One region of the Devosia sp. 919 genome, then DNA from elsewhere that is predicted to be linked to it. Evidence: predicted binding sites of a transcription regulator. Region 1 holds the regulator's gene; the other holds the start of a gene.
What was found. The regulator PhoB, encoded in region 1, activates phosphate uptake and scavenging genes when phosphate is short. The targets are predictions, from matches to a motif close to TGTCATNNANCTGTCAT.

Region 1 (15,064 bases):
GACACGCCATTAATGGTGTTGGCGCCGATGGTCACCGACTTGTCGAGAATGGCGCCGAGCTGGTCGAGCGCGCGAACCTTGACAGTCACGACATTGGCCACCTGGTAGCCGGCGATGCGAGGCGGCAGGGTATAGCCGTTGGTGTCGCGCTCGTCGGAATAAACATAATTTGGGCTGACTGAGAAACCCGAGGTCTGGATGTCGCGGGCCTCGATGCCCGAAGCCTTGAGCTCGGTGATCAGCTCGGCCATGGCCTTGGTGTTGAGGTCGAGCGCTTCGCGGGCGGTGGCGCCTTGGGTGGTCACGCCCGAGGTGATGAAGGCGGTATCGGGGGCGGCGGTGACTTCGCCTCGACCTTCGATGGAGATGGTCCCGGCATAGGCCGGCAGTGCAAAACCGGCAACGAGGGCGAGGGGCAAAAGAGCAGCAAGGTGACGCATCTGAACACTCCATCAGGGGCGGGGAGACTTCCCCAGTCAATGCGTCAGTATTGCGGCACAGCTGAACCGAAGTTGAACAAGGCTGTGGGTAATCGTTTAGCGCAGCCGAACGCTTCGGGCGCCGCGAGGTCTTGCGCGAGCGGGCGCCCGAGAGTAGTCAAATCCCATAAGCGGAGGGAGCATTATATGAGCGGGCAGGATTATCCCGAGGGCGTGTTGCTGGGGCGGGCACGAGTGCCGGGACACAATCATCCACGCGTGGTGACGGTGCGCGACGACGTGCTGCTGGACATCACGGCGCCGGGTTTTGCCACAGTGCGCGACATTGCCGAAAGCCAAGATGCGTCGGGATATGTCAGTTCAGCGCAGGGTACGCCGGTCGGTCCTGTCGAAGCGGTGCTACGCAACAGCCATGCCCCCAGCCACGATGCCAGCCAGGCCAGCCTGCTTTCGCCCATCGATCTGCAGGCGATCAAGGCTTCGGGCGTCACTTTTGTGGTGTCCCTGCTCGAGCGCGTGATCGAGGAGCAGGCACGCGGCGACAAAAGCCGCGCCGATTCCCTGCGCACAGAGATCCTCGACCTGATCGGCACGGACTTGTCCGAACTGGTGCCGGGCTCGGAAACGGCAGCGCGCGTCAAGGCAGCGCTGATCGAGCGGGGCGTGTGGAGCCAGTATCTGGAAGTCGGCATCGGGCCGGACGCCGAGATCTTCACCAAGGGCCAGCCGATGAGCTCGGTGGGCTATGGCGCCAATGTGGGCCTGCACCCCGCTTCGAGCTGGAACAACCCCGAGCCGGAAGTGGCTCTGGTGGTGACCAGCAAGGGCGCGATCATCGGCGCCACGCTGGGCAATGACGTCAATCTGCGCGACGTGGAAGGCCGTTCGGCGCTGCTGCTGGGCAAGGCCAAGGACAACAATGCGTCGGCTTCGCTCGGGCCGTTCATCCGCCTCTTTAGCGGCGACTTCACGCTTGAAACGGTCAGCAATGCCGAGATCACGCTGCGGGTGGAAGGCGAGGATGGCTTCGAGCTCGACGGCCATTCGTCCATGAGCCAGATCTCGCGTACGCCGGCATCGCTGGTTGCAGCCACGATCGGGGATCACCATCAATATCCCGACGGCCTGGTGCTCTATCTCGGCACCATGTTCGCCCCGGTCAAGGATCGCGGCGGCGCCGGCAAGGGTTTTACCCACAAGCTGGGCGATGTGGTGTCGATCTCGACCCCTTCGCTGGGGAAGCTCACCAACCGGGTGCAACTATCCACCCAATGTCCGCCCTGGACCTATGGCGCCAGCCACCTGCTGCGCGACCTCGCCAAGGCGAACCTGCTTTAAGGCTTTTCGGAAAGGCACGAAACCATGACTGACCTCTACCAGAACCTGATCGACGGCGAATGGGTCGGCTCGGATGGCGCCGAGAACATCAATCCATCCAACACGGCCGAAGTTGTGGGTGTTTACGCCCGTGCCTCGGCCGAAGACACCAAGCAGGCCATTGCTGCGGCCAAGGCGGCATTTCCCGCCTGGTCGCGCTCGGGCATTCTCGAGCGGCATGCGATATTGCGCAAGGCCGCCGACGAGATCCTTGCCCGCAAGGCCGAACTGGGCGAATTGCTGAGCCGGGAAGAAGGCAAGACCCTGCCCGAAGCCATCGGCGAAGTGACCCGCGCCGGGCAGATCTTTGACTTTTTTGCCGGCGAAGTGCTGCGCCTGACGGGCGAAGTGGTCCAGAGCGTGCGCCCGGGCGTCGGTGTCGAGATCACCCGCGAGCCCATCGGGGTGATCGGCATCATCACGCCCTGGAATTTCCCTATCGCCATCCCGAGCTGGAAGATTGCGCCGGCGCTTTGCTATGGCAACACTGTTGTGATCAAGCCGGCCGACCTCGTTCCCGGTTCGACCTGGGCCATTGTCGATATCCTGCAGCGCGCGGGGCTGCCCAAGGGCGTGCTCAACCTCGTCATGGGCAAGGGTTCGGTCGTGGGCCAGACCCTGCTCGACAGCCCCGATGTGACCGCGATCAGCTTTACCGGCTCGGTGGGCACCGGCAAGCGCGTGGCTGCGGCTTCCATCGAGCACAACCGCAAGTTCCAGCTCGAAATGGGCGGCAAGAACCCGGTCGTGGTGCTGGACGATGCCGACCTCAAGGTCGCGATCGAGAGCGTGGCGCAGTCGGCGTTCTTCTCCACCGGCCAGCGTTGCACGGCCTCTTCGCGCGTGATCGTGACCGAAGGCATTCATGATGCGTTCGTCGAGGGTCTCGCCGAGCGCGCCCGCAATCTGCGCGTCGGCCATGCGCTGGATAAAAACACCGAGATCGGGCCGGTGGTTGATCCCAACCAGCTCAAGCAGGACACCGACTATATCGAGATCGGCAAGCAGGAAGGCGCCAAGCTGGTGGCCGGCGGCGAGCGCGTCCAGAAGGACACGGAGGGCTATTTCCTCCAGCCGACGCTCTTTACCGAAACCACCAACCAGATGCGCATCTCGCGCGAGGAAATCTTCGGGCCGGTCGCTTCGGTGATCCGGGTCAAGGATTACGAGGAAGCGCTCGCCGTCTCCAACGACACTCCCTTTGGCTTGTCGGCGGGTATCGTCACGACCTCGCTCAAATACGCGACCCACTTCAAGCGTAATGCTGAAGCGGGCATGGTGATGGTCAATGTGCCCACCGCCGGCGTTGACTTCCACGTGCCCTTCGGTGGCCGCAAGGGCTCGAGCTATGGCCCGCGCGAGCAGGGCAAGTATGCGGCCGAGTTCTTCACCGTGGTCAAGACCGCCTATACCGCGGCCGGCTAGGCCTACCCAGGAGGGCAATGATGGACAAGGCAGACCCGCGAGCGGCGACCCCATTGGCCATCATTGCCGCCGAGGCCCCGGTTCGCACCAAGCCGTCCAACTATCCGCCGGTATTTGCCGTGCGGATGGAAGGGCGGGTCAAGCAACCGCTGGGCGATCTGTTCGCCCTGCGCAATTTCGGCGTCAACCGCACGACGCTCAATCCGGGGGCGGTCAGCGCCCTCCAGCACCGGCACAGCCGCCAGGACGAGTTCGTTTACGTGCTCGAAGGCGAGTTGTGGCTGGTGGCGGGCGAGACCGAGATGCGGCTTGAGGCGGGGATGTGCGCTGGCTTTGCGGCCGGCGGCATCAGCCACCATCTGGAAAACCGCTCCTGGGAGCCCGCGATCTATCTCGAGATCGGCGATCGCAGCCCAGGCGATGTCGGCAGCTATCCCGATGACGACCTCGTCGCCAACCACACGCCCGAGGGCTGGCGTTTTACCCACAAGGACGGCACGCCGTACTGAGGCGGCTTAGCGCAGCGTATTGCCGGACACGGTGAGGGCAGGGAACTGGCCCGCATCGTCCTGGAGGCGCGTCGAGGCGATCTCGTTCCAGCGCGCGCCCACGAGTGGATGCAGGGTTTCGGAGATCAAGTTGCCGGTGATCCGGGCGGCTCCGGCCCCATCGGCGACGCTGACGACGATGCCGCGCTCGGTGCCGCGGATCAAGTTGTCACTCACGAGCACATCCCGCAGGAACGGCCCCCAGCCCACGCCGATGCCGATGCCGGGCACGGTATCGATGATGTTGCCTGAGATGACGGCGTCCGCTTCCGCGGCGATGCCATAGGGGTTGACGTCGGGATTGGTGCGCGAGGTCGCGGTGATGTTGCGCACAATATTGCCCGAGCACATGGCGAGGCGCCCGCCATTATCCCAATTGGTCATGGAAATACCGCCGGCGGCGCCATCCACCAGATTGTTGGCGATGATCGAGCCGGCAAAGGCAAACTCGGAATAGATCGCGATCTCGCCGCCATTGGTGCAGGTATTGCCGGTGATCTGGGTGTCGTTGGTGGTGTTGAGGCGGATCGCCGAAAAGGCGCAGTCGCTGATCTGGTTGTCGGAAACGATCACGCCGTCAGCGCGGAAAATGTTGATGCCATTGCCGTTCTGGCCATTGCCGCCGTCGCGCCAGTCGATGCTGCTGACCGCATTGTTGGTGATGATGGAGCGATCCCAGCCCGGTTCGCTGCGCCAGATCAGAATGCCGCCATTGCCGCAACCGGTGATGCGGTTGCCAGAGATGAGCAGGCCCAAGCTGTCGATGGAATAGATGGCGGCGTCGGCGCTGCGCGAAAAGCTGCAGCCGGTGATGGAGGCGGCACTGCGCGCAAGGAGGAGGCCCTGGGCCGGGGCATCGGTGAAGCGGCAATCGCGCAGCATGGTGTCAGTGGCGTCCACCAGTTGGACGAGGCCGGTATCGCTGCGGCCGGTGCCATTGCCGTTGCCGGCGAAGGTGAGGCCATCGAGGATGACGTCGGCGGTGTTCTCGATGGAAAGGATGCTGTCGCCGCCGGCGGCGAGCGCCAGGATGGTCTGGCCGGAGCCCTGCAGGCGGATGGGAGCCGTGATGCGGATATTGGCGACCGCGTAGGTACCGGAGGGGAGGGCGAGCGGCTGCCCCAGGCCGGTGGCGGCGTCGATGGCGGCCTGCAAGGCACCGGACTGGTCGGCGCTTGACGTGCCATCGAGGCCAAAGGCTGATGCGTCAAGGGCCGGTTGGGCGCGCAGGGGGGAAGCCAGCGCTGCGGCGCTCGCCATCACACCCAAGGCCAAGATGCTGCGTCGCTGGATCATTGCCGGTACTCCTTTGTTCAAGGCTAGCGAGTTGCGGCGAGAGCGGGGTTAAGGCGCGGCGGGGCGGGGCTAAAATCCCTCCGTGTGCTTAGCACTTCCTTCACGCGCAACTCCGTAGTGTTGCTGCGATAGGCGTCAGGCGGCGCCGCAGCGCTGCAGGGCCGGCTCATGGCTGAATTGGCGGGCGCCTTTGCGCCTCACACAGGTATCGGCACTCGGCTAGGGCGCAGCTTCCTGCGCGACCGCGCGATCTGGCTGTTACACGCAACGGTGGCGATATGGGTGTTCTCGGGTGGCGTCGTGCTGTTCGAGCCATCGCCTTATGAGTTCAGCTTCGTGCTGGTGCTTGCCATGGCACTGGCTGCGGGGATGAGCCTTTTTAGTTCGACTATCCCGTTGCTGCTGCTGACGACGGCGTTTATCCCGTTCGGGCTTATCGCGGCATTCCAGGTGCGCTACACGCCGCTGACGGAGGCATTCACCTTCGTCGCGGTGACGATATTCCTGTTCATCACCAGCTATTTCGTCGCGAACTTCGTGGGTGAAGCTCCGGAACGGCGGGTCCGGCTGATCGTTCGTGCTTATATGGCCATCGCCGTGCTGTCGTCAGTGCTCGGCGTCTTGGCTTATCTCGGCCTCATGCCGGGCGCTGATGCCTTTGTGCTGTATGGTCGCGCCAAGGGGCTGTTCAAGGACCCCAATGTGTATGGCCCCTTCCTGATCCTGCCGGCCATGTATGTGCTGCGCGACGTATTTTTCCTGCGCGGCGGCAAGCTCTTGATCCCCGCCATCTTGTTCATGCTGGTGATGATCGGCGTGTTCATGAGCTTTTCGCGGGCGGCATGGGGGCATTTTGCCCTGTCGTCGCTGCTGGTGTTCGGCTTGTGCTTTTTTCTGGAAGCTTATGCCCGCGACAAGGTGCGGATGCTGATCCTGGCGCTGGCGGGCTTGTTTGTGATCATGATCGCGTTCGCCGGGTTGCTGAGTATCCCGGCAGTGGGGAGCCTGTTCGAGGAGCGGGCCAGCGTCACGCAGGATTATGATACCGGCGATACCGGGCGGTTCGGGCGGCAGGGCTATGCGTTCGACCTTGCGCTGTCGCATCCGCTGGGACTTGGACCGACCGAGTTCCACAATCTGCGCATCATCGAGCAGCCGCACAACACCTATGTCACCGTGATCCAGGCCTATGGCTGGGGTGGCGGCGCCTGTTATTACCTGCTGGTGCTGGCGACGTTGTGGCGCGGGTTCCGCGGCCTGGCCGACCGGAGCCGGCGCAAGCTGCTGATCCCGGCACTGGCGGTGTTTATCCCGCTCGCGCTGCAATCGGGCGTGATCGATACCGATCACTGGCGGCATTATTTTCTCGTCGTAGGGTTGATCTGGGGCGTGACTGTCCGGGCCGATCCAGACCTGCGGCTGCCCGCTTTGCGCAAGCAGGCCGCCCGAGGGCTATGACCCTCAGGCGGGCGGGAAGCGTCAGCCCATTGCGAGCACGCCCCCCAGCACGATCATCGCCAGCGTAACGAGCATGGAATAGGCCAGCAGAATGGACAGCGGCGGCGCGTGTTCGGGCTTAAGGGCCCGCGCTAGCAGCAGCAGCAGGATGGGCAGCCAGTCTAGGGTGAAGCGCTGGGCGGCATATTGCGAGAAGCCGTTGGAATGGTAGAGCAGCGTCAAGCCAAGAATGGCGGCGCAGGTGCCCAGACCCCACCAGAAGCTGCGGTTCCAGTTACCCAGAAACACCCACAACAGCACTGGCGTGACGAGGAATAGGGACGCGCCATTGGTGTCAAAGCCGCCCATCTCGGTCAGATAAGGGCCGGTGAAATCCACATGCGGGCCGGCGATGAACATGTAGATGAAGTTGAAGATGAAGTAGGCGGGGGCAAAGATCCCGATTTCGCGTACCCGCGAGACAAGGAAGTTGCCTGCTGTCTCCCCCGTGTCGAACTGGGGTGGGAAGATATAGTTGTAGCCCGTTTCGGTGAAGGAATCGAAGCGGACATAGTTGTAGGCGAGGTAGAACAGCACCCCGAGAATGGGGAAGGCAGCAAGGGTAAAGGCTCGCCGCCAGGCGGCCCGATCGATGCGGAACAGGGGCACGCCATCTTCGAGCAGGAGGATGTAGAGGAAGGGCAGGTAAAGGATCGTCATCTGCCGCGACAGGAAGGCGAGCGCGATGAAGAGCCCCGCGAGCAAACCGTTGCGGCGCCCAACCGCGAAGTAGATCGCTGCCGTACTGAACAAGGTCCCCCAGCTCTGGGCGAAGAACCAGACCCGGTCGCCCCGAATGGTGACAAAGGCGAGCGGCGTCGCGAACAGCACCAGCAAAACGAGCAGAATGGTCAGATCGCGGTTGAGCTGTATCGACGCGTTGGCGATGCGCCACCAAAGCCAGCCGGTGAGGCCAAAAGCAAGGATCGTCAGCGGCAAGAAGAAGTGAAAGCTGCTGCCGAACAGGGCTACGAAGGGCAGGATGACCAGCCCGGGCGCGGGCGGAAACACCACATAGGTGCGGCCCTCATAAAGCGCGCAGTCGCCGTCAAAGCACGGCCCGGTGGTATCGAGCCGCCCTTCGAGCCAGGATTGGGCGAGCAGCGCGTAGCTGTTGGTGCCGGGCACTTCGCGCAAAATCGAAACTGCCATGACGGCGAGGAAGGCGAGGACGAGCCCGCCCAGCACCCCTGAGATAACAAGACGCTTGCTGTTCACTTCTGCCCCCAATTACTGGGCAAAAACCTAGCCAGCAAAGAATGAAGAAAATCTCGCTGCAATTAGCAACAATTGGGAGGGAAGATGATTGGGGCTGAGCGCCAGTCGTGTTGCTGTTTCTATGCTTTCCCAAGCATTTCCACCCGCGGTTAACGGCGTGAACATGGAAAGGCACTAGGCTGCCCCGGTTCCTGCCGTTAGAGGCCAGTTGCTTGCGCGCGTTTGACTCCCAGATCGACCTTTATCAGCTGCTCGGAATTATCTGGGCGCGCCGGTGGGCCGCGCTGCTGGTGCTCCTTGTGGTGCCCGTGCTGGCATATGTTGCCGTGTCACGCGTTCCCCGGCTTTATGAATCTTCGGCCACGATCCTGGTGGAGCCACGACCCAACTACTTCGGGGCGGGTCAGCCAGCGTCCGTATCAGTTCCGGACCGAGCGACCATTTCCAGCAATGTGCAATTGCTGCGGTCACGCGACACTTTGATGGATGTGGTGGCGCAGCTCGGGCTGGCGCAGCAAGCCGAGTTCAACGGCGGCGAAACGGGGCAGGCGGCGTTTGACGCCGCGGTGCTGGCGCTCGAAGAGCGTACGTTGGTAACGAGCGAATTGGGAACCGCGATAATCTGGCTGAAGACCCGGGCACATGCACCCGAATTGGCACGCCAATTGGCGCTGAGCATCGCCGAAACCGCGATCGCCCGGCGGGCGCAGCAGGGGCTCGACGATGCCCGGCAGGCATTAGCGTGGCTTGAGAGCACGATACCGGAGTTGCGGCAGCGAGTGTTTCAAGCCGAGGACGCCGTGGCCAAGTTCCGCATTGCGCGGGGGACGATTGGGGACCTGCCGGAGGGCAGCATGGTTGGCAGCCAATTGAGCGACATGGCGGGGCGACGGCTTGCGGCTGAGGAGCGCAGTTCGAGCTTCAGGGCGCGTGCGGCGGTGCTGCGGCAGCGCCTGGCGCTAGGAGGTTCGCTGGTGGGCAGCACGGAACTGGCGGCGGATGCAAGGGGCAGAAGTCTCATTCAGCTCCGGGCCAGTCTGCAGGGACAGCTGGCGCAGCAAGCCAGCAGTTTATCGTTCAACCATCCGAATGTTCTGGGATTGCGGGCGCAGATTGCGGACGTCGATGCGCAACTCGCTACCGCGGCGCGGCACATTGCTGACCAGATGGATCGGCAGGCCGAGACTGAAGCGGCTCTGGCTGCGGCACTGGCGGCCGACCAGCAGATCTTGCAACAATCCGTCGGCGGGGAAGAGCGCGACAGCGTGGCCCTCGCGGCGCTGCAGCGCGATGCGGCGGCGCAACGTAGCGTCCTCGAGCGTTACCTGCAGCAGGCGGAAGCGGCGCGGGCTCAGGTAGACGGGGGCGCTGCATTCCCTGATATGCGCCTGGTGTCGCATCCGGTGGTGTCGAGTGCACCGGTTTCGCCCAAGACCGGGCTGGTACTGCTGGCGGTGATGATCACGGCGGGAGCGCTGGTGTTGACCTATCTGATCGTCACGAGCCTTGTGGCCCGTCGTCCGGCTGCAGGATAGGGTCGATCAGTCGGGTTTTGGCTGGCGCCACTGGCGCAGCTGCTTGGCAAAGCTCCAAAGCTTGTCGTTCTGCTTGATGTGCCGCTTAAGCGCGCGCTTGCCATTAAGGAGGGCGGCGGCGGCAGTGCCCTTAGCGCTTAGCGCAATCGCCGCGTCGTTGATCGGCGTCTTCTGGGTCCAGGAGGTTTTGTAGGCGAAATCGCCCACGCCCATATCGATGCTGCTGATCCCGGCGGCGATAAGATCTTCCACCAGCAGGAACATCAGGAGGCCCACAAGGCTGTATTTGGAGGCCGGCCCGTCCGTGTTGGAGTTGATGTATTGCGAATAATGACAGGGGGAATAGGTGCCTACCGCCGTCGCCACGATTTCCTCGGCGACATAAAGCGCATGGAGCGCTACGGCCGGCTTGTCCTCGCTGGCGCCGGCAATGGCCCCATCCCGGAACAAGGCGCGGAAGTGAGGCTCGGCAAAGACATTTGGCACGCCCATTTGCCGGAATCGCACGGAGCGATGCTCAAGGAAGGCCGCATGGACTTGGTCGATGTGCTCGAGCGTTGTGGCGCGGCGCAAAGTGACGGGACCTAGCGTTTCCTCGAGCCGGCGACGCCCGCGCAGGATATCGACCCGCCGCTTCTTAGGAAGCGTTTCGAGCATGGTGGGCGCAATGTCGGCATAATAGAAATGGTCCGGCGAAGGCTGATGGGGAAAGCTGAGCAGGGGATTGTCTATGCCTCGCCATTGGGCAGGCAGGTGCTCGAAGCTGAGCACATCGACGCCGGCCTCGTCTCGCAACCGGGCAAAGGCCCGGTTCAGCACGGGTCGGGTAAGAAGCGCCGCAGCATCGCGCCGAACAGGCATCCAGTCGCTGTTGCCAAAGGAGGAGCCGGGAATGGCCGCAAAGGTGCAGCCGGCCTTGCGGTGAAGATGCAAGGGAAGCAGGGCGGCGGGGCTGCCATCGAATTCGATCTGTAGGGTGACGAAGTCCGCATCTTCGAGCTGCTGGGCGCGGGCAATCTCGGCAATCCAGTCGAAGCGCTGGTAGGGCGTGAAGATCGCCTCGCGCTCAAGAGCGCGCCACGCCGGCTCGGCAGCGGCGAGGCCGCGCTGCAGGGTGATGCCGCCGCCGGACGTCGTGGAACCCGGAGCCGGCTGGTTGGCAAGCTCGTTGATCAGGCGTTGATCCGTGGTGGTCATGCACTGCCCCGCCGTTCCCTCAAGAAAACAGCGTTAGCAGCCGGCTTTTAACAAACCGCTTGAGCAGATCGTTACAAAATCATCAACAGGCGAGAGCAGGATCGCTCAGGCGGGCTGGGCGAAACGCTCGTCAAAGGCATAACCAGCGCCCCGCACCGTGCGGATCGGATCGGCATCGCGGCCCCGGTTGATCGCGCGGCGCAGGCGGCCGATGTGCACATCAACGGTGCGTTCATCGACATAAACCTCGTTGCCCCAAACGCCGTCGAGCAACTGCTCGCGCGAATAAACCCGGCCGGGATGGCGCATCAAATATTCCAGCAGGCGGTATTCAGTAGGGCCAAGATGGACGTCGCGGCTGCCCCGGCGCACCCGGTGAGTGGTGCGATCGAGTTCCAGGTCACCCAGCTTGAGCGAGGCGGTGACGAGATTTGGGCTGGCGCGGCGCAGCAGGGCCCGCACCCTGGCAACCAGTTCAGGCACCGAGAAGGGCTTGACCATGTAGTCATCGGCGCCGGTCGCCAAACCCCGGATGCGCTCTTCTTCCTCGCCGCGAGCCGTCAGCATGATGATGGGGATCAATGCGGTTTCCTGGCGGGCACGGAGACGCCGGCACAACTCGATCCCGGAAATCTCGGGCAGCATCCAATCGAGCAGGATCAAGTCGGGAACCTTGTCCTTGATATGCTCAAGCGCATCATTGCCGGTTTCGGCCGTGAGCACCGCAAAGCCCTCTGCCTCGAGATTGTAGCGCAGGAGGATCGAGAGGTCTTCTTCGTCTTCGACAACAAGAATTGTGGCTGGCATGGGTTACCCTCCAGTCGGGCTCATTGGCCCGATTGTTCAACTGCGCACTCCCTTTCCCTAGGGGCAGGGTGGCGCCAAAATAAACCTTGGTGCGTGCTATGCTTTGATTTGCGTGCGGTGCAGTTCCTGAACGTCGCCCGTAAGCTGCCGGCCGGTTTGCAGGTAGTAGGCCCGCTCGGCAATGTTGGTGGCGTGATCGCCGATCCGCTCGAGGCTTTTGGCGCAGAACAGGAGGTGGGTGCAGGTGGTAATGTTGCGCGGGTCTTCCATCATATAGGTCAGGAGTTCGCGGAAGAGCGATGTGTGCATGGCATCGACCTCGTCGTCGCGATTGCAAACCTCGATGGCAGCGGCAGCGTCGCGGTTCGAATAGGCATCGAGTGCGTTCTTGATCTGGCCCAGCACCAGCGCCGTCATGTTCTTGACGCCGTTATAGAAGGTGGGCTGCAGGTTCATGCCTTCGAGCTTGAGGGAGCGGCGGGCCAGTTGCTTGGCCATGTCGCCGACGCGCTCCAGGTCCTGGGCGACGTGGATCGCGGTGATGATGGCGCGCAGGTCCGAAGCCATGGGTTGGCGCCGGGCGATCATTGACACCGCCATGTCGTCGATGCGGCGCTGCATGTCGTCGATGCGCTGGTCGGCGATGATGGTGAGGTCGGCCAGTTCGCGGTCAAGCTTGAGCAGCGACTTGGTGCCGTTCTCGATGGCGAGTTCCACCATGCCGCCCATTTCCGCGATGGCCTGGGCAAGCGCGACCAGTTCGTCGCTGTAGGACGTTACGATGTGGTCTTTAGTGGCGGGCATGGCGTTTCCTCCGTTGGTGCCGGGCAAATCAGCCGATGCGGCCCATGATATAGTCTTGCGTCTGCTTGTGGACCGGGTTGGTGAAGATGTCTTCGGTCACCCCTTCCTCGATCAGCTTGCCCAGGTGGAAGAACGCGGTTTTCTGGGACACACGCGCTGCCTGTTGCATGGAGTGGGTGACGATCACGATCGTGTAGTTCTCGCGCAACTCATCGATAAGTTCTTCGATGATTGCGGTGGCGATCGGATCAAGGGCCGAGCAGGGCTCGTCCATCAGGATGACCTCGGGGCCGACCGCGATGGCGCGAGCAATGCAGAGACGCTGCTGCTGGCCGCCCGACAGACCGGTGCCGGGCTCGTTGAGGCGATCCTTGACCTCCTCGAACAGACCGGCCTTGCGGAGCGAGGAGACAACGATCTCGTCGAGATCGGACTTGTTGCGCGCTAAGCCGTGAATGCGCGGTCCGTAGGCGACGTTCTCGTAGATGGATTTGGGGAACGGGTTGGGCTTTTGGAACACCATGCCGATCCGCGCGCGCAGTTCCACCACGTCGAGCGCGGGATCGTAGATGTCTTCGCCGTCGAGCTTGATGGTGCCGCCGACTCGAGCGCCTTCGATGGTGTCGTTCATGCGGTTGATGCAGCGCAGGAAAGTCGACTTGCCGCATCCCGAGGGGCCGATAAACGAGGTCACCGCGCGATCGGGGATGTCGATGGAGATGCCGAACAAAGCCTGCTTGGCGCCGTAGTGGACGGTTACGTCCCGGGCTTCGATCCGGATAGGACGATCCAAGGCGGCAGACGGGTTCATGGCGCTAGTCACTGATTGTTGGGTCAACTTCACCTTACCGGCAAGCATGTCCATTTTCGATGTCCTTGTTGCGTGAGGTCGATCAGACGCGCTTTTCGAGGCGCGAGCGCAGATAGATGGCCGTGCCGTTCAGCACGATCATGACGCCGAGCAGCACCATGATGGCCGCTGCCGTCCGCGGTTCAAAGAAGTTGCGGTTCTCGTTGCCCTGCCAGAGATAGATCTGGACGGGCAGGGCGGTGGCCTGATCGAGCGGGGTAGCGGGCACCTGGGCCACAAAGGCCTTCATGCCGATCAGCAGGAGCGGCGCTGTTTCACCAAGGGCGTGGGCGACGCCCAGAATGGTGGCCGTGAGGATGGAGGGAAGCGTCACCGGCAGTACATGATGGAACACCATCTGCGTCTTGCTGGCCCCCATGCCCAAGGCGGCTTGGCGCAGGGCGGGGGAAACGCCCAGCAGCGCGCCACGGGTCGCGATGATGATGGTGGGAAGCGTCATCAGCGTCAGCACCAGACCACCAACCAAGGGAGCCGAGATGGGCAGGTGCATGTAGTTGATGAAGACCGCGGCGCCGAGCAGACCGAAGACGATGGAGGGCACGGCGGCGAGGTTGTTGATGTTGACCTCGATGAAGTCGGTCAGCCGCGACTTGGGCGCAAATTCCTCGAGATAGATCGCCGCGGCGACACCGATAGGAACGGCCAGGACGATCACGATCAGCATCATGTAAAGGGAGCCCACAAAGGCGCCCAGCAGGCCCGCGGAGGCCGGCGCGGCGCGGCTATCGGCATTGGTGAACAGTGACCAGGCAAAGCCATTGGTGACGGTGCCGTTCGCCTCGAACGCATCGATCACGCTGCGGGCGGCCGGTGACAGCTGCTGCTGCGCATCGCCGAGCGAGCGGTTGATGTTGCCCTTGATCCAATTATCGGCGTTGGCCGAGGCGAGAACGTCCACCGGCACAGTGCGGCCAAGCAGCGCTGGATCGGCAACGAACATCTCCCGGAGTTGATGGCGGGCATTGGTTTCCGGAATCGAGAGGAGTTCGCGCGAGGTGATCTCGGTCCCCGGCGGCAGCTTGGCGAGCAGCGCGGCCTCTAGGATGCGGTTCCAGTTCAACAAAGCCAGTTCACGCCGCCAGCGCAAATCCGCCGCCTGATATTCCGCGGGCGAGGCGAATTCGCCCGCCACGGGCGCAGGGCCGACATCGATGATGGCGGGATCGAAGAACACCTCCAGATGCAGGTTGGACTGGACGAAAGCCGGGATCCCCTTGCGGGTCACATCCACGAACAGGAGGGCGACAAAGCCCAGTGCCAGAACAATGGCGCCGATGCCCAGCCCTCGAAAGATCGCTTCGTTCCGGTGCCGACGGCGCAAGCCCGACCGGACCAGGCGCGTGCGCTGCTGGGAGATTTCGCGGGGGGCAGTGGTGAGGGTGGTGGCCATGTTACTCGTACTGCTCCCGGAAGCGGCGGACGATATAAAGCGCGAAGATGTTGAGGCAGAGGGTAATCACGAAGAGGGTGAGCCCCAGGGCAAAGCCGACGAGGGACTGAGGGCCGGAGAAATCGGTATCGCCGGTGAGCTGGTTGACGATGGACACGGTGATGGTCGCAACGGGCTCGAAGGGGTTGCCGCGCAGCACGGGTGCATTGCCCGCGGCAAGCACCACGATCATGGTTTCGCCAATCGCGCGGCTGACGGCCAGCAAAAAGGCGCCAACGATGCCCGGCAGCGCGGCGGGCAGCAGCACTTTTCGGATGGTTTCGCTCTGGGTGGCCCCAAGCCCGTATGAACCATCGCGCAGAGTGCGTGGCACCTGGTTGAGAATGTCGTCGCTGAGCGAGGAGACAAAGGGGATGATCATGATGCCCATGACAATGCCGGCGGTGAGGGCGCTGGTGGCATTGATGTTGAGCCCGACTAGACGGCCGAAATCGCGCAGGAATGGCCCGACGGTCACGAGTGCGAAAAACCCGAAGACGATGGTCGGAATGCCGGCCAGCACCTCGATCAAGGGCTTGGCGACGGCCCGCAGCCGGCGCGGCGCATATTGGCTTAGATAAATGGCGGCCATCAGGCCTAAAGGTACGGCCACCAGCATC
Region 2 (15,064 bases), 2.8 Mb from region 1:
CAGACCGGCCCGGCCCCATCGGACGCTGCATAGCTCGACCAGTCCCGGAAATCACCGAGCAGCCGCACCGACTGGGCTGCAGCGCTGCCAACCGAAAGCAGGCTGGCCACGACCACAAGCGAAACAAAGCGCGAAACCATAAGGGGCCTCATCAAACACAGGAAGGACGAGGGCCGCGACGCGGCACCTCGCCCGGATAGGAGGATTGCTCGAGCGGGGTCCAGCCCCGATCAGGCGCAGGCTGCGTCGATGGCGTTCATCGCCGCCGTGGCGCCCGAAAGCGAATAGGTGTCGATCGTGTTGGTGCCGCGCTGGGAGGTTCCGCGCACCTGCAGCTTAGTGCCGCCCTTGAAGGCCTGGACAAACCCGCCTTCGTCGCCGGTCGAAGCCAGCCAGGCCGCCGAGCCCTCGGTGACCATCGGATAGGACTTGCCATCAATCGAAGCGCTAGCCTTGGCGTCACTGCTGTTGAAGGGGTAGCCGATAATGGTCTGCACCTCGTTCTTGGTGCCCATGCCCTTACGGTGAATGATCATGAAGTGAACGGGGTCGCGATTAACACCGGCGGGCTCGCTCGATTGCGGCGCGGCCGAGATATAGCAGAGCACCCCCGAAGCATCGGTCGCCTGCCAGGCGGTCCAGGCATTGAAACTGCCGAGCTCGGTTGCCTGCTGCGCCTGCGCGACAGGGGCCAGAGCCATGACCGCGCCGACCGCGAGCCCAAACACAAGGCTACCGGTTTTCAACGTCATCGCCAAATCTTCCTCATCTTTGAAGGTACGCATCTAGTGGGATTTGCTGCTCGCAAGCTTAAGCCCCACATGGTTACTAAGGTGTCAAGCGCCGCCACGCCCCAGCGCTAGCCATCAAGTGAGCGGCAATCGTGACGCTAAAAAGGCGCGGGGCAGCGGCAATGACGTGCTTTGCAGGTAAAGGGTCAAGCTCGCGTTAACACTGCCGTGAGCGGCTCACGCTTCGAGCGAATAACTTTGCTCGACCACATAGGGGCCGCCACCCACCGAGTCACGGCTGGAAAACAGCACAAAGCGCCTGGGCGTGAATTCAAGCGGCTCGAAGCGCCCGGCCTCGGCGATAAAGCGGGCCACCTCCTCGGGCGCCGAGCCGCGCAACCTGGCCAAGGTTATATGGGGCACGAATTTGCGGCCCTCGGCGGGAAGGCCGGCGCGCTGCAGCACCCGCTCCTGGGCCGCCTGCAGGCGGCTGAGCGCCTCGCTGGGCTCAACTGCGGCATAAAGCGCGCGCGGCTTGGCCCCCCCAAAGGCACCCAGATGGGTCAGCCGCACCGGAAAACTCAGAGACTGGCTCAACCGGTCGAGGCTGTCGGCGACTTCATTGGCGGTGCCATGATCCACATCACCGATGAAGCGCAGGGTGATGTGGTAATTCTCGGCATCGATCCAGCGCGCGCCGCTGAGGCCGCCGCGCTTGAGCGACAGGGCAAAGGCGATATCGCCGGGAACTTCAAGGCCAGTAAACAGCCGGGGCATGAGGCCTCCTTTGCCCGCGGGCAGGCAAGACAATCGCAGCCAGCCTAGCATAACTGCCTGAGAGGGGCAGTCGAATCGTCGCGGCTGGGCGAACAGGGTTGTAAAGGACTTCTCCCCCATCCATATTACCGATCAAGTGGCGCCCAACAACGCCCTCGGCGGGAGGAAACCGCCTTATCCGTCAGTGAAAGGATAGTGCATATGGCTGAATATGACCGTCAGACCCTGAATGCGCGGGCCGGCTCGGCCTTAGCCATCGACGAGGGCCTGCGCAGTTACATGCTGCGCGTCTACAATTACATGGGCATTGGCCTGGTGGTAACTGGCCTTGCGGCCTGGTTTGCTGCCGCCGCTGCCATCACCACCAATCCAGATGCCGCCGTGGCCCAACTGGCCAATGGCCAGTATGTGACCCAGTGGGGTTACCTGCTTTATGCCAGCCCGCTGCAGTGGGTCGTGATGCTCGCGCCCCTCGCCTTCGTGATGGTGCTGAGCTTTGGCATCAACAAGCTCTCCGTGCCCGCCGCCCAGGCCACTTTCTGGGCCTTCTCGGCGATCATGGGCCTGTCGATGAGCTCGATCTTCCTGGTTTACACCGACGCTTCGATCGCCAAGGTGTTCTTCATCACCGCGGCAACCTTTGGCACGATGAGCCTTTATGGCTACACCACCAAGCGTGACCTGACGGCGATGGGCTCTTTCCTGATGATGGGCCTGATCGGCCTGATCATCGCCTCGATCGTCAACATCTTCATGCAGTCGAGCATGATGGAGTTCATCATCTCCGCTGTCGGCGTGCTGATCTTTGTGGGCCTGACCGCCTATGACACCCAGAAGATCAAAGAAAGCTATGCCGAGCACCATGGTGCCGACACGCTCGCCAAGAACGCCATCATGGGTGCGCTCTCGCTGTATCTGGACTTCATCAACCTGTTCATGATGCTGCTCCGCCTGTTCGGCAACCGCGAATAATTCCGACCCGCGGCCCTGGGCCGCGGATTTCGATGGACACTGTTTGGGGACCGCAGTCATAAAGGCTGCGGTCCCTTTGCTTTGTCGAGTTGACGTATCGTGTCCGACTTCCGCCTGCGCCCGTTCGAGTGGTCCGATGTGCCCGCGATCACCCGCATCTACCGACATTATGTCGATCACACCGCCATTACCTTTGATACCGAAGCGCCCGACGAAACGGCCATCGCCGAGAAATATGCGGGCCTCTTGCGCTTGGGTCATCCGGTGATCATCGCCGAGCGCGCGGGCAAGCCCATCGGCTATGCCTATGCCAGCTTTTATCGGCCCCGCGCGGCCTATCGCTTCACCTGCGAGGATTCGCTTTATCTCGATCCTGCCGAAACCGGGCGCGGCATCGGCAAGGCAATGCTGAGCGAGCTTCTGACGCAGTCGCGGGCCTTTGGCTTCAAGCAGATGCTGGCGGTGATCACCGCCGATACGGCCAACTCGGTCGGCATCCACGAGAGATTTGGCTTCCACCGCGTCGGGTATTACGAAGCGGTTGGCCTCAAATTCGACCGCTGGCACGACATCGTGCACCTGCAACTGGCGCTTTAATCAGGCAGCTTGTTAAACCGATGAGCCTGAGCAACACCCGCTGAGGCGCGGCTGCAGTCCGCCGGACCGGCAACAGGCGGTTAACCCACCACCGCCAGTTGCGGATCGAGCACGCGGAGCACCTGCGCCAGTTCGTGGCCGCGCTTCAAAATGCGGCCCTGCTGGTTGGTAACGGCATATTGCCCCTGGCGATTGCGCAAGCGCGGGGTTTTCTCGATCAGGTAAAGTGGTCGCTCGGACACGCGGGCATATACCGAAAACACTGCCCGCTCGCGCAGGAAGTCCATGGCGTAATCTCGCCACTCGCCCTGCCCGACCTTGCGGCCATAAACCGACAGGATCAGCGCCAGTTCCTTGCGGTCAAAGGCAACAATGGCTGGGACCTTGCTGGGCTGCGGACTGGGCGGCGCCTCGGCCTGATGCACCAATTCGAGCTTCACCGGCTTGCTGTTTGGAACACGCGCTTGCACGCTTGGCCTCGCACTCCTTGTTGCAGAACCGTCATGATCGCGGCATTCGACCGGCGATGCAAGCGCTTCACGGCACCGCCATCGCCCTAGGCCAAAATACCCCATTTAGGCCACACTGCTTCCCTTTGGCTGCCCCATTGCACCGCGACAGTGTCATCGTTGCCCCAAGGCTGGTGGCTGGCCGACCGAGCCCCCCGAAGAACGCCGCCACCAGTTCCTCCAAAGAGCAGTCAACTTCTCCCGTCCCTGGTTTCCAGCGGCGGGAGATTTGTTTGGGGGTCAGCGCTCGTAGGACGCAGCGCCCAGAATGGCTCCTGGCAGCCCATTGCGGTCTTCCTGCACGATCACGGCGATGCCGTCGCCCGCTTCGGCGGCAAGTTCGGCCAATGGCAGTTTGAAACGAGCGCCAGCCTTGCCTTCCCACATGCCCAGCATGTGTCGGCCGGTGACCACCTGGGTATAGCTCATCGCCTTGCCCGCGTTTTCGCCGCGCTCGATCTGCACCTGCGCCTGGCGCAGATAGGTGACGAGCCAAACCACTGCATCGGCGGTTCCGGCACGAGGGCCGATCTCGACCTCGAGCATGCCGGCATCGCTTTCGATATCCACCGGCAGGGTCAGGCTGGCCGAGCGAATGGCGCTATGCACTTCGGCGCGGCGCGAGCCCACCACATCCTGCTTGCCGTTGACCACCATCTGCGGCGTGTAGATGCGCGGCGTGCCCCAACTCTTGGCATAGGCGCGCTGCCGGTCGGAATTGGCCGGATTGCCGAAAGTGTCCTTCCAGCCCACATAATCCCAATAATCGACATGAAAGGCGAGGGCGATCACGTCCTCGTCTCGGCCCAGGCTCGACAGCAGCGCATCGGCCGGCGGGCAGGACGAGCAGCCCTGGCTGGTAAACAATTCAACCACAGCCTTGGGCCGCTCGCGCAGGCTTTCGGCCTGGCTAGAGGGGGCCATGGCCAGAAGTGCGATCATCGCCATGATTACGGCGGGGGTGCAAGGAGGAACCATCCCCAAGTTGTAAGCCACAGATTGGTTGGCCCGCCAGTCAAAACGGGGTGACAAATACCGGCTCGGTTAACCTTAGGCGGGAGCGTGGCAGACCAGCTCCAGGTTATTGCCGTCGGGATCGAGCACAAAGGCGGCATAATAATCGGGACCGTAATTGGGCCGGAGCCCCGGGCCACCATTGTCGCGGCCACCTGCGGCGAGAGCGGCGGCATGGAATGCATCCACGGTCGCGCGGTCGGGGCTGCGTAGGGCGACATGGACCGGCATCGCGCCGTCGGCTGCGGTCAGCCACAGATCGGCGGGTTCGCCCGTTCCGCCCAGCCCCGCAACCCCGGGATAGGCCGCTTGCTGGCTATAGCCGAGCGGAGCCAATGCTGCCTTGTAAAAAGCCAGCATCGGCTCGAACTGCCCGGTGACAATGCCCAGATGATCGATCATTTTTTCCACTCCATTTGCGTATGGCGGAACCCTCGCAGCCCCTTGCGACAAACCCTGTCAGCAGCAAACGAAAATGGCGGCCCCCAAGGGCCGCCATCAAGAATTATCTGGCGCGGGAATGAACCCTTATGCGGCCACGAGGCTGCGCAGCACATAGTGCAGGATGCCGCCATTCTTGTAGTAATCGAGCTCGTTGGCCGTATCGATGCGGCAACGGGTTTCGATGATAAAGCTTGTGCCGTCGGCGCGGGTGATCTTGACCGGCACAATAGCACGGGGAGCCAGGTTTTCCACCCCGACGATGTCGATGGTTTCGGTGCCGTCGAGCCCCAGCGTCTGCCAGCTCTCGCCGTCCTTGAACTGCAGCGGGATCACGCCCATGCCCACAAGGTTGGAGCGGTGAATACGCTCGAAGCTCTGCGCGATCACGGCTTTAACGCCCAAGAGATTGGTGCCCTTGGCCGCCCAGTCGCGCGATGAGCCCGTGCCATATTCCTTACCCGCAAAGATCACGAGCGGCGTGCCCTGGCCCTGATAGGCCATGGCCGCATCATAGATCGGCATCTGCGAGCCATCGGGACCCTTGGTGAAGCCACCTTCAACGCCCGGCAGCATCTGGTTCTTGATGCGGATATTGGCAAAAGTGCCGCGCATCATCACCTCATGGTTGCCGCGCCGGGCGCCATAGGAGTTGAAATCGCGCGGGGCGACCTGGTGCTCCTGCAGATATTGGCCCGCCGGGGTGGAGGGCTTGAACGAGCCGGCCGGGGAGATGTGGTCGGTGGTGATCGAGTCAAGGAACAGGGCCAGCACCCGCGCGCCGTTGATATCGGTCACCGGCTTGGGGGTCATGTCCATGTCTTCGAAATAGGGCGGGTTCTGCACATAGGTCGAGGAGCTGTTCCAGCCATAGGTTTCGCCGCCTTCGATGGCGATGGCCTGCCAGTTGTCGTCGCCCTTGAACACATCCGAATAGCGCCGCTTGAACATTTCAGGCGTCACATGGGTGCGCACGATCTCGGCGATCTCGTGATTGGTGGGCCAGATATCGCGCAGATAAACCGGCTGGCCGTTCGAGCCGATGCCCAGCGGCTCAGTGGTGATGTCGACATTCATCGAGCCGGCAATGGCATAGGCCACAACGAGCGGCGGGGAAGCGAGGAAGTTCGCCTTCACATCCGAATTGACGCGGCCTTCGAAATTGCGATTACCCGACAGCACCGACGCAGCCACCACGTCGCCGGTCTGGATCGCCTTGGAGATGGCGGCCGGCAGCGGGCCCGAATTGCCGATGCAGGTGGTGCAGCCATAGCCGACAAGGTTGAACCCAAGGGCATCAAGATCGGCCTGAAGGTTCGCGGCGGTGAGGTAGTCGGTCACCACCTGCGAGCCGGGGGCCAGCGAGGTCTTGACCCAAGGCTTGGAGTTGAGGCCGAGGGCGCGTGCCTTGCGGGCAACGAGACCGGCAGCCACCAGCACCGATGGGTTGGAGGTATTGGTGCAAGAGGTGATGGCGGCGATCACCACATCACCATGCCCGATGCTGAACTCTTCGCCTTCCACGGGAACGCGGGTGTCCTCGGTCTTGCCGAATTCCTTGGGCAGCCCTTCGATAAAGGCCTGCTTGGCATTGGTCAGAACGATACGGTCTTGCGGGCGCTTGGGACCCGAGATCGAGGGCACGACGGTGGAAAGATCGAGCTCGAGGGTCGAGGTGAACACCGGATCGGGCGAATTGGTGTCGCGGAACATGCCCTGGGCCTTGCTATAGGCCTCAACCAGCGCCACGCGCTGCGGGTCGCGGCCCGAAGTGGTGAGGTATTTCAGCGTATCGGCATCGACGGGGAAGTAGCCGCAGGTGGCGCCATATTCAGGGGCCATATTGGCAATGGTCGCCTGGTCTTCGAGGCTGAGGTAGTCGAGACCCGGGCCATAGAACTCGACGAACTTGCCGACCACGCCCTTCTTGCGCAGCATTTCGGTGACGGTCAGCACGAGGTCGGTGGCGGTGATGCCCTCGTTGATCTTGCCCGTAAGCTTGAAGCCCACGACTTCGGGGATCATCATGGTGATGGGCTGGCCGAGCATCGCTGCCTCGGCCTCGATGCCGCCCACGCCCCAGCCCAGCACAGCCATGCCATTGACCATGGTGGTGTGGGAATCGGTACCCACCAGCGTATCGGGATAAGCGACGATCTCGCCGTTCTCTTCGCGGGTCCACACGGTCTGGGCGAGATATTCGAGATTGACCTGGTGGCAGATGCCGGTGCCGGGGGGCACGACGCGGAAATTGTCGAAGGCCGACTGGCCCCAGCGCAGGAACTCGTAGCGTTCGCCATTGCGTTCATATTCGAGCTCGACATTCTGCTCGAAGGCCATCGGCGTGCCAAAGCTGTCGACCATCACCGAGTGATCGATCACGAGATCGACGGGCACCAGCGGATTGATCTTTTGCGGATTGGCGCCGAGCTTGGCGGTCGCATCGCGCATCGCGGCCAGATCCACCACGGCCGGAACGCCGGTGAAGTCCTGCATCAGCACGCGCGCCGGGCGATAGGAAATCTCGTGCTCGGTGCTGCGCGTCTTGAGCCATTCGGCCACAGCCAGGATATCGGCCTTGGTGACGGTGCGGTCATCTTCGAAGCGCAGCAGGTTTTCCAGGACCACTTTCATGGAATGGGGCAACGCGGAAACGCCCTCCAGCCCGTTCTTTTCGGCTTCGGCGATGGAATAATAGGTGTAGCGCTTGCCGCCGACCTCAAGGGTCGATTTGGCGTTGAAGCTGTTCAGTGAGGTCACGGTGTTCCGCCCTGTCATCTAGCGTTGCGGCGAACGCGGGGCGTGCGGCCAACGGGCCGGGCAACCGCCCAAAGACGTCGCCTTTCCTGGAATGACTCCAATCTAGAGGGCTTATATCCAACAAAGATTACCCTTGCCAGTGCCGCCTTTAGTTCAATACGAGATGGGGCCATGTCCCCTCGGCAAGTGTTTCCAGCCCTGCATCTGCGCGCCCAAGGCCTTCAATGCGGACGGGGCGGCACGCCCCTTGGCCAGCCTTTGGACCTCTTGGCCGAACCGGGCACGGCGCTGCTGCTGCGCGGACCCAATGGCGCGGGCAAGACGACGCTGCTGCTGACGCTCGCGGGCGTAGTAGCGCCCATAGCGGGCAGCCTTGCGCTCGACGGCGTTGATCCCGACGAGGGGCCATTTCTCCATTTCTGCGGCCACCGCAACGCGGTCAAGCCGCGGCTGAGCGTCGAAGAAAACCTGCAGTTCTGGGCCGCGCTGAACGGCGGCGATGGCCTGCCGGTGCCCGATGCGCTGGAACAGGTGGGCCTGGGCGCCCTGGCCCGGCTCGATGCCGGCTATCTGTCGGCCGGGCAGGGGCGGCGCCTGGCGCTGGCCCGGCTGCTGGTCTCGCCGCGCCCGCTGTGGCTCCTTGATGAACCCACCGCCGCGCTCGACCGGCAGGGTCAGGCATTGGTTGCCGGCCTTATCGATGCGCAACTGCAAAGCGGCGGCATTGTCGTGGCCGCCACCCATGACGAACTCGCCCTCGCCGATCCCACGCGGATCACCACCCTGACCCTGGAGCCGAGCCGATGAGCGGTTTTGCGGCGGCGCTCGGGCGCGACCTGCGCCTCGCTCTGCGCGGGGGTGGCGATGTGCTGACGCTCGTCCTCTTTTTTGTAATCGTGGGCGTCGTTGTGCCCTTTGCCGTTGGTCCCGACCAGGCGCTGCTCGCCCGGCTTGCGCCGGGCATGATCTGGATCGCGGCGTTCTTGTCCATGCTGCTCGGGCTCGATCGGCTGTTCCGGCCCGACCATGAGGATGGCACCCTGCTGCTCTTGCGTCAGGCGGCGCTCCCTATGCCGGCGATCATCGCCGCCAAGCTGCTGGCGCACTGGCTGCTCGCGGCCTTGCCGCTGCTTCTTGCCAGCCCGCTGCTGGCAATCTTGTTATCTATGGACCTTGCGAGCTTTTGGCGCACCCTGCTGTCGCTGCTGGTGGGCACGCCGGCGCTTGCCGCTTTTGGTGCTATCGGCGCGGCGATAACGGTGGGGATCGGCCGGGGCGGTTTGCTGGCCCCGATCCTCATCGCGCCCCTTTCGGTGCCGGTGCTGATCTTTGGCGTTGGCGCCATTCCGGCTGGGCCTGGACCGGATCAATCCGGCAGCGCCTTGCTGTTTCTCGCGGCGATTAGCCTCATCGCCTGCGCCACTGCGCCCTTTGCTGCGGGTCTTGCGATAAGTGCGAGCGAGGATTAGTTGAGCCCCATGACGCTTGCAACCGCACCCAAACAGCGCTGGTGGAACCGGATTGCCCATCCCGGGCAGTTCGTCGCCTGGACGCGCCCGCTGCTCTGGCCACTCACCGTGGCCACCGCGCTCCTGTTCCTGGTTGGGCTGTGGTTCGCCTTGTTCAACTCGCCCCAGGACTACCAGATGGGCGACACCGTGCGCATCATGTATGTGCATGTGCCCACCGCATGGCTGAGCCAATTCGTTTACGCGACCATGGCCGTTTCGGCGCTGGGCACCCTGGTCTGGCGCCACCCGCTGGCCGATGTGGCGATGAAGACCGCCGCGCCCCTGGGCGCCTGCTTTACAGCGCTGGCGCTCTTTACCGGCTCGCTCTGGGGCCGCCCGACCTGGGGTACGTTCTGGGAATGGGACGGGCGCATGACCTCGACGCTGGTCCTGCTGTTCATCTATCTCGGCATTATTGCGCTCTGGCGCGCCTTTGACGACCAGCTGCGCGGCGCCCGGGTGATTGCCGTCTTCACCCTCGTGGGTGCGGTCAATATACCCATTATCAAGTTCTCGGTGGATTGGTGGTCGACGCTCCATCAACCCGCCAGCGTCTTTCGCGCCGACGGGCCGCGCATGCCGCCGTCCATCCTGACGCCGCTCTTCGTGATGTTCTTTGCCTTTACGCTGCTGTTCATCACGCTCCAGCTCAAGGCCATGCACACCGAGATCAAGCGCCGGCGCGTCGCTACGCTCGAGCGCCGGGCAGCCCAGGGAGCGGCAGACGCATGATCGATCTGGGACCCCACGCGCTCTTTATCGTTTGCGCCTATCTTGGTGTTGCGCTTGTCGTGGCCGCGCTGATCGGCTGGACCCTCTGGGACGCCCGCCGCACCGAGCAGCGGCTCAAGGACCTCGAAGCGCGTGGCATCCGTCGCCGCTCGGCCGAGCCGGCCGCCTGATGCGCTTCCTCCTGTTTGCCCTGCCGCTGCTGCTGCTCGCCGGTCTCGTCGCGATCTTCGCCAGCACCATGAACCGCGACCCTTCGCTGGTGCGCTCGGTGCTGATCGACAAACCCGCGCCGAGCTTCGCCCTCGAAGCGGTGCCGGACCTCGGCGTGCCCGGCTTTGCCACCGAAAACCTCACCGGCGGGGTCACGGTGGTCAATGTGTTTGCCTCCTGGTGCATCCCTTGCCGCGCCGAGCACCCGCTGCTGACCAGCCTCAAGGACAGTGGCGATATCCGGCTCTTTGGCATCAACCAGGCCGACGCCCCCGAAAATGCCCGCGCCTTTCTGGCCGAACTGGGCAATCCCTATGATGCGGTCGGCGCCGACCGCGACCGGCGCGTCTCGATCGATTGGGGTGTTTATGGCGTGCCCGAAACTTTTGTGGTCAACCCGCAAGGGGTCATTACCTTCAAGCATGTCGGCCCCCTGACCCCCACCAGCCTCGAACAGGAACTGCTGCCGGCGATCGCGGCTGCACGGGGGTAAAGTTTAGGGTTCTGCATCCGTCGCGAAGCGCCCTCCGCGATAGAAGTCGCCCGGCCCTCCCCTCACGGGGGAGGGAGGGATCGAGGGAGGGGGTCGTGGTGAAGCGCACTATCGTGCCGCCATACCCAAGCGTTTGAACCTCAGGAAAGCACCCTCAAAAATCGCTGGTTAAACCCTTGATCTCCCAGTCCCCGTAGCGCACCGGCTCGAGGCCGCCGCGGCCGCCTTTTTCGGCCGGGTTCTGGGCCGCAAGGCGGTCGATCTCGGCGCGGCGCGCTTCGGCTTCCGCCAGAGCCCGTTGCGCGGCAGGAGACAGGGGCGGGCGCGGCGCGGGCTCGGGGGCAGTCGCGGACGGCTCTGGGGCATTTGGCTCATTGTCGTTCATTGCGCTTCTCCCAAGGCTTGGGCCCCGGCGCCTTGCATGCAACCGGATCGCACCCAACATAATTGGCCAGACACGCAAACCCAAGAGGCACCATGTACAACACGCTTCGCACCTTTGGCCTGCTGGCGGCGCTGACGGCGCTGTTCATGGTGGTCGGCTATTTCATTGGTGGCAGCTCGGGCATGATGATGGCCTTTGGCTTTGCGCTGCTGACCAATCTGTTCAGCTACTGGAACTCCGACAAAATGGTGCTGCGCATGCAGAACGCCGTTCCGGTGGAGCGCAGCCAGGTGCCTCAACTCTATGAGATGGTCGACATCCTCTCGCAAAAGGCCGGCATCCCCACTCCCGCTGTTTATGTGATCCAGACCGACCAGCCCAATGCCTTTGCCACCGGGCGCAATCCGCAGAATGCGGCCGTGGCGGTGTCCACGGGCCTCCTGCAGCAACTCGATACCCGCGAAGTCGCTGCCGTGGTCGCCCATGAGCTGGCCCATATCCGCTCGCGCGATACCCTGACCATGACCATCACCGCCACCTTTGCCGGCGCCATTTCGGCCCTGGCCCAGTTCGGCCTGTTTTTCGGCGGCGGCAATAATCGCGACAATCCGCTGGGCGGCATCGGCGCGCTCTTGATGGTGTTCCTGGCGCCGGTTGCGGCGATGATCGTGCAGATGGCGGTGAGCCGCACCCGCGAATACGAGGCCGACAAGGATGGCGCCGCCATTTCGGGCGATCCCCTGGCGCTGGCTTCGGCGCTGGCCAAGATCGCCACCCTTGCCGGGCGGCAGGTCAATGTTCAAGCCGAACGCAACCCCGCGATGGCCCATATGTATATCATCAATCCCCTGTCCGGGCAGCGCATGGACAATCTCTTCTCCACCCACCCCGATACGGGCAACCGCATTGCCCCGCTCCAGCAGCTTGCAGCGCAGCTTCAGGTGGTTGATAAGGACCCCCGGCCGGCGCGCGGGCCCTGGTCGGCTTCGCCACGCCGTCCGGCGCCTGGCGGTGCCACCTGGCGCGCGCCGTCGGCCGGCCGGGACAATCCCGGTGATCGCGGCCCCTGGGGATAAAACAAATCAAGACGCACAAACCTGAACCGGCCGGCCTCAAGCTTCGCCTCGTTGCCGCGCAGCGCCTGCGGGGCGTGCTCGCGGGCGAACATTTCGCGCCCCTGGGCCCTGCCGATCTGGCTGACGGGCGCGACCGCGCTCTCGCCAACCGGCTGATTACCACGGCGCTGCGCCGCCACGGCCAGCTCAACTTCATTCTCCATGCCCTGCTCGACAAGGGCATGCCGGGCAAATCAGGCACCTTCGAAGCCGTGCTGCGCCTGTCGGTCGCGCAACTGATTTTCCTGCCCGATCTGGGCGCCCATAGCGCGCTGTTTCTTGCGGTCGAGGCGGTCAAGCGTGATCCCAAGGCGCGCCACCTGGCCGGGCTGATGAATGCCGTGTTGCGCACCGCGCAGGCCAATTCGGCCAAGTTCAGCATGCTGTCGGACGATTTGCTGCTGCCCGAGACCTTTGGCGACACCTGGCTGGCCGCCTATGGCGAAGACGCCATCATTGCCTTTGAAGCCGCGCTTTTGGCCGGCGCACCGCTGGACCTGACGCTCAAGCATGACGACCCCGAACTGCGCGATGCGCTGGGCGCCGTCCCCCTGATGGCCGACAGCGTGCGGATCGATGCGCGCGACAAGCCGGTGGAAGCCCTGCCAGGATATAGCGACGGGCGCTGGTGGGTGCAGGATGCTGCCGCCGCGATCCCAGCGCGCCTGCTCGACCTGCCCGCGAATTCGCGCGTGCTCGACCTTTGCGCCGCGCCGGGCGGCAAGACCGCCCAGCTGGTCAAGGCCGGCTATGCAGTCACCGCGCTCGACGCCGATGCCAAACGCATGGAGCGCCTCGCCGGCAATCTCGAGCGCCTCGACTATAGCGCGCAAACCGTCGTGGCCGATGCCACCACCTATGCGCCCGAAGAGCCCTTTGCCGGCATCGTGCTCGATGCCCCCTGTTCGGCGACCGGCACTTTCCGGCGTCACCCCGAAGTGCTGTGGCACCGCTCGCTCAGCGACATTGCCGGGCGCGTCCGCTTGCAGCGCAATCTCCTGCGCAATGCCGCCAAGTGCCTCGCGCCCGGCGGCGTGCTGATCTATTGCGTTTGCTCGCTCGAACCTGACGAAGGCGAAGCACAGGCCGCATGGGTGCTGGCCAACCTGCCCGAACTTGAACTGCTGCCGGTTACAGCAGAGCAATTGCCTGGCTTGCCCCAAGCCATCACGTCAGAAGGAACGGTGCGCACGCATCCGGGCATGGCACCAGGCGCGCAAAACGGGGGAATGGACGGTTTCTTCGTGGCGCGATTCCGCCGCCGCTCCTAGAATGGCCGCCGGAAAGTCGCGCAAATCACCTAGCGCCTTTGAGGCATGAACTCGTTGCAGCCATTAGCCGCCCCGGCGGACCCATATCGCTCCCTGCCACAAGGGAGCGCCCCGCCGTGATTCCACTGGTTCATCACGCCCGCCGTGCGGCTCTTGGGCTGGCCGACCGTGTTGTCACGCTTCCGGCTGTGCGCTGGACCTGGCGCAGCCTGGCCGACAATAGCTGGAGCGGCAACCTGCCCGAACTGCGTCCGGCCGATGCGGAGGCCGTACGCGATATGATGGCGGGGCGTTATCTGCTGGCCTCCAAGCTGGTGCAGACCGGCGGCACCTCGCCCTTTGCCGAGCCGCCCGAGCACCTGGAATGGTGGCAGAACCTGCAGAGCTTTTCCTGGCTGCGCCATTTCCGTGACCTGCGCGACCCCGGCGAGCGGTTTTTCGCCCGCACCCTGGTGCTGGACTGGATCGAGCGCGATGGCGGCTTTGCCCGCCCGAGCTGGGCTCCCACGATCTGCGCGCAGCGCGTGCTCAATTGGCTGCGCCACCTCAATATGCTGCTCGATGGCGCCACCCCCGAGCAGTCCCGCACTATCCAGCGCGCCCTTGGCGCCCAGATCCAGAGCCTCAAGGTGCGCGAAGGGCTGGCGAGCGATCCGGTTGATGCGCTGTTTGCGGGCATTGCGCTTTTGGGCGCCGCCGCCTGCGATGCCGAGGGCAGCACCGATCTGGCCGCGCGGCTGCGGCGGCTCAACGCGCTTTTGGCCGAACAGCTCGACCGGGACGGGCTGCATCGCTCGCGTAATAGTCGGCTTCAGCTGCAATTGCTGGTGGAGCTTTCAAGCGTGCGCCGCGCGCCCCTGGGCCCCAAGACCGAAGCTACGGCCGAATTGGCCGCTCAGATCGATCGCATGCATATGTGCCTTGATGCCCTGACCCTGGGCACGGGCGAGCCGGCTTATTTCCAGGGCTGCGGCCAGCTGCCCCACGACATCCTGATCGCCGTGCAATCCGACGGCCCGCCGCTGCGGCGGCGCAGCATGCTGCTCGGCGGCTACGGCATTTTGCGCGCCGGCGACGCGGTTCTGGTGGCCGATACCGGTCCCGCGCCTGCACCGGACTTTGCCGCCCAGGCGCATCGCAGCCCGCTGGCCTTCGAGTTCTCGACCGGCAACGCGCTGCTGGTGGGCAATTGCGGCCCAGCTCCTGCCGATCTGCCCGGCGGCGAAGCTTCGTTCCGGCAAGCCGTTGCCCATTCGGGCCCGACCATTGACGGCCAGGATCCCGAACCATCCGGTGCCGTCGGCCGTCGCGGGCCCCTTCCCAAGCCAAAGCTGGAACTGGCGGAAAACGCGCTCACCCTCACCACGGCCGGTTATCGCCGCCGCTTCGGGGTCGACATCGAACGCCAGATCACCTTGATTGGGGATGGCGAAACCCTGGTCGGCCAGGATCGCCTGATTGCGCAGGGCACGCCCAGTGGCGTGCTCTGCCTGCGCTTTCATCTCGGGCCCGGCACGGTGGTGCACCGGGTTTCGGAAGAAAGCGT

Region 2: the regulator PhoB is predicted to act here: its motif matches at 3,566-3,582, upstream of HRQ64_RS00210 (DUF2794 domain-containing protein).

What each region holds. Positions count from the first base shown of each region.
Region 1 is NZ_JABAOL010000001.1:2,866,852-2,881,915, reverse strand. It holds gene HRQ64_RS13975 (SIMPL domain-containing protein) at 1-440, opposite strand, end outside; gene HRQ64_RS13970 (fumarylacetoacetate hydrolase family protein) at 627-1,778, shown strand; gene HRQ64_RS13965 (aldehyde dehydrogenase family protein) at 1,803-3,242, shown strand; gene HRQ64_RS13960 (cupin domain-containing protein) at 3,263-3,751, shown strand; gene HRQ64_RS13955 (TIGR03808 family TAT-translocated repetitive protein) at 3,758-5,086, opposite strand; gene HRQ64_RS13950 (O-antigen ligase family protein) at 5,255-6,544, shown strand; gene HRQ64_RS13945 (hypothetical protein) at 6,566-7,801, opposite strand; gene HRQ64_RS13940 (GumC family protein) at 8,014-9,336, shown strand; gene HRQ64_RS13935 (GNAT family N-acetyltransferase) at 9,343-10,533, opposite strand; gene phoB (phosphate regulon transcriptional regulator PhoB) at 10,639-11,340, opposite strand; gene phoU (phosphate signaling complex protein PhoU) at 11,437-12,144, opposite strand; gene pstB (phosphate ABC transporter ATP-binding protein PstB) at 12,173-12,955, opposite strand; gene pstA (phosphate ABC transporter permease PstA) at 13,038-14,405, opposite strand; gene pstC (phosphate ABC transporter permease subunit PstC) at 14,407-15,064, opposite strand, start outside.
Region 2 is NZ_JABAOL010000001.1:39,696-54,759, forward strand. It holds gene HRQ64_RS00185 (invasion associated locus B family protein) at 1-140, opposite strand, end outside; gene HRQ64_RS00190 (invasion associated locus B family protein) at 231-752, opposite strand; gene thpR (RNA 2',3'-cyclic phosphodiesterase) at 969-1,508, opposite strand; gene HRQ64_RS00200 (Bax inhibitor-1/YccA family protein) at 1,710-2,480, shown strand; gene HRQ64_RS00205 (GNAT family N-acetyltransferase) at 2,580-3,077, shown strand; gene HRQ64_RS00210 (DUF2794 domain-containing protein) at 3,158-3,505, opposite strand; gene HRQ64_RS00215 (DUF1223 domain-containing protein) at 3,827-4,534, opposite strand; gene HRQ64_RS00220 (VOC family protein) at 4,637-5,002, opposite strand; gene acnA (aconitate hydratase AcnA) at 5,129-7,819, opposite strand; gene ccmA (heme ABC exporter ATP-binding protein CcmA) at 7,973-8,608, shown strand; gene ccmB (heme exporter protein CcmB) at 8,605-9,270, shown strand; gene HRQ64_RS00240 (heme ABC transporter permease) at 9,280-10,044, shown strand; gene ccmD (heme exporter protein CcmD) at 10,041-10,214, shown strand; gene HRQ64_RS00250 (DsbE family thiol:disulfide interchange protein) at 10,214-10,747, shown strand; gene HRQ64_RS00255 (DUF1674 domain-containing protein) at 10,902-11,132, opposite strand; gene htpX (zinc metalloprotease HtpX) at 11,225-12,208, shown strand; gene HRQ64_RS00265 (RsmB/NOP family class I SAM-dependent RNA methyltransferase) at 12,283-13,518, shown strand; gene HRQ64_RS00270 (heparinase II/III family protein) at 13,635-15,064, shown strand, end outside.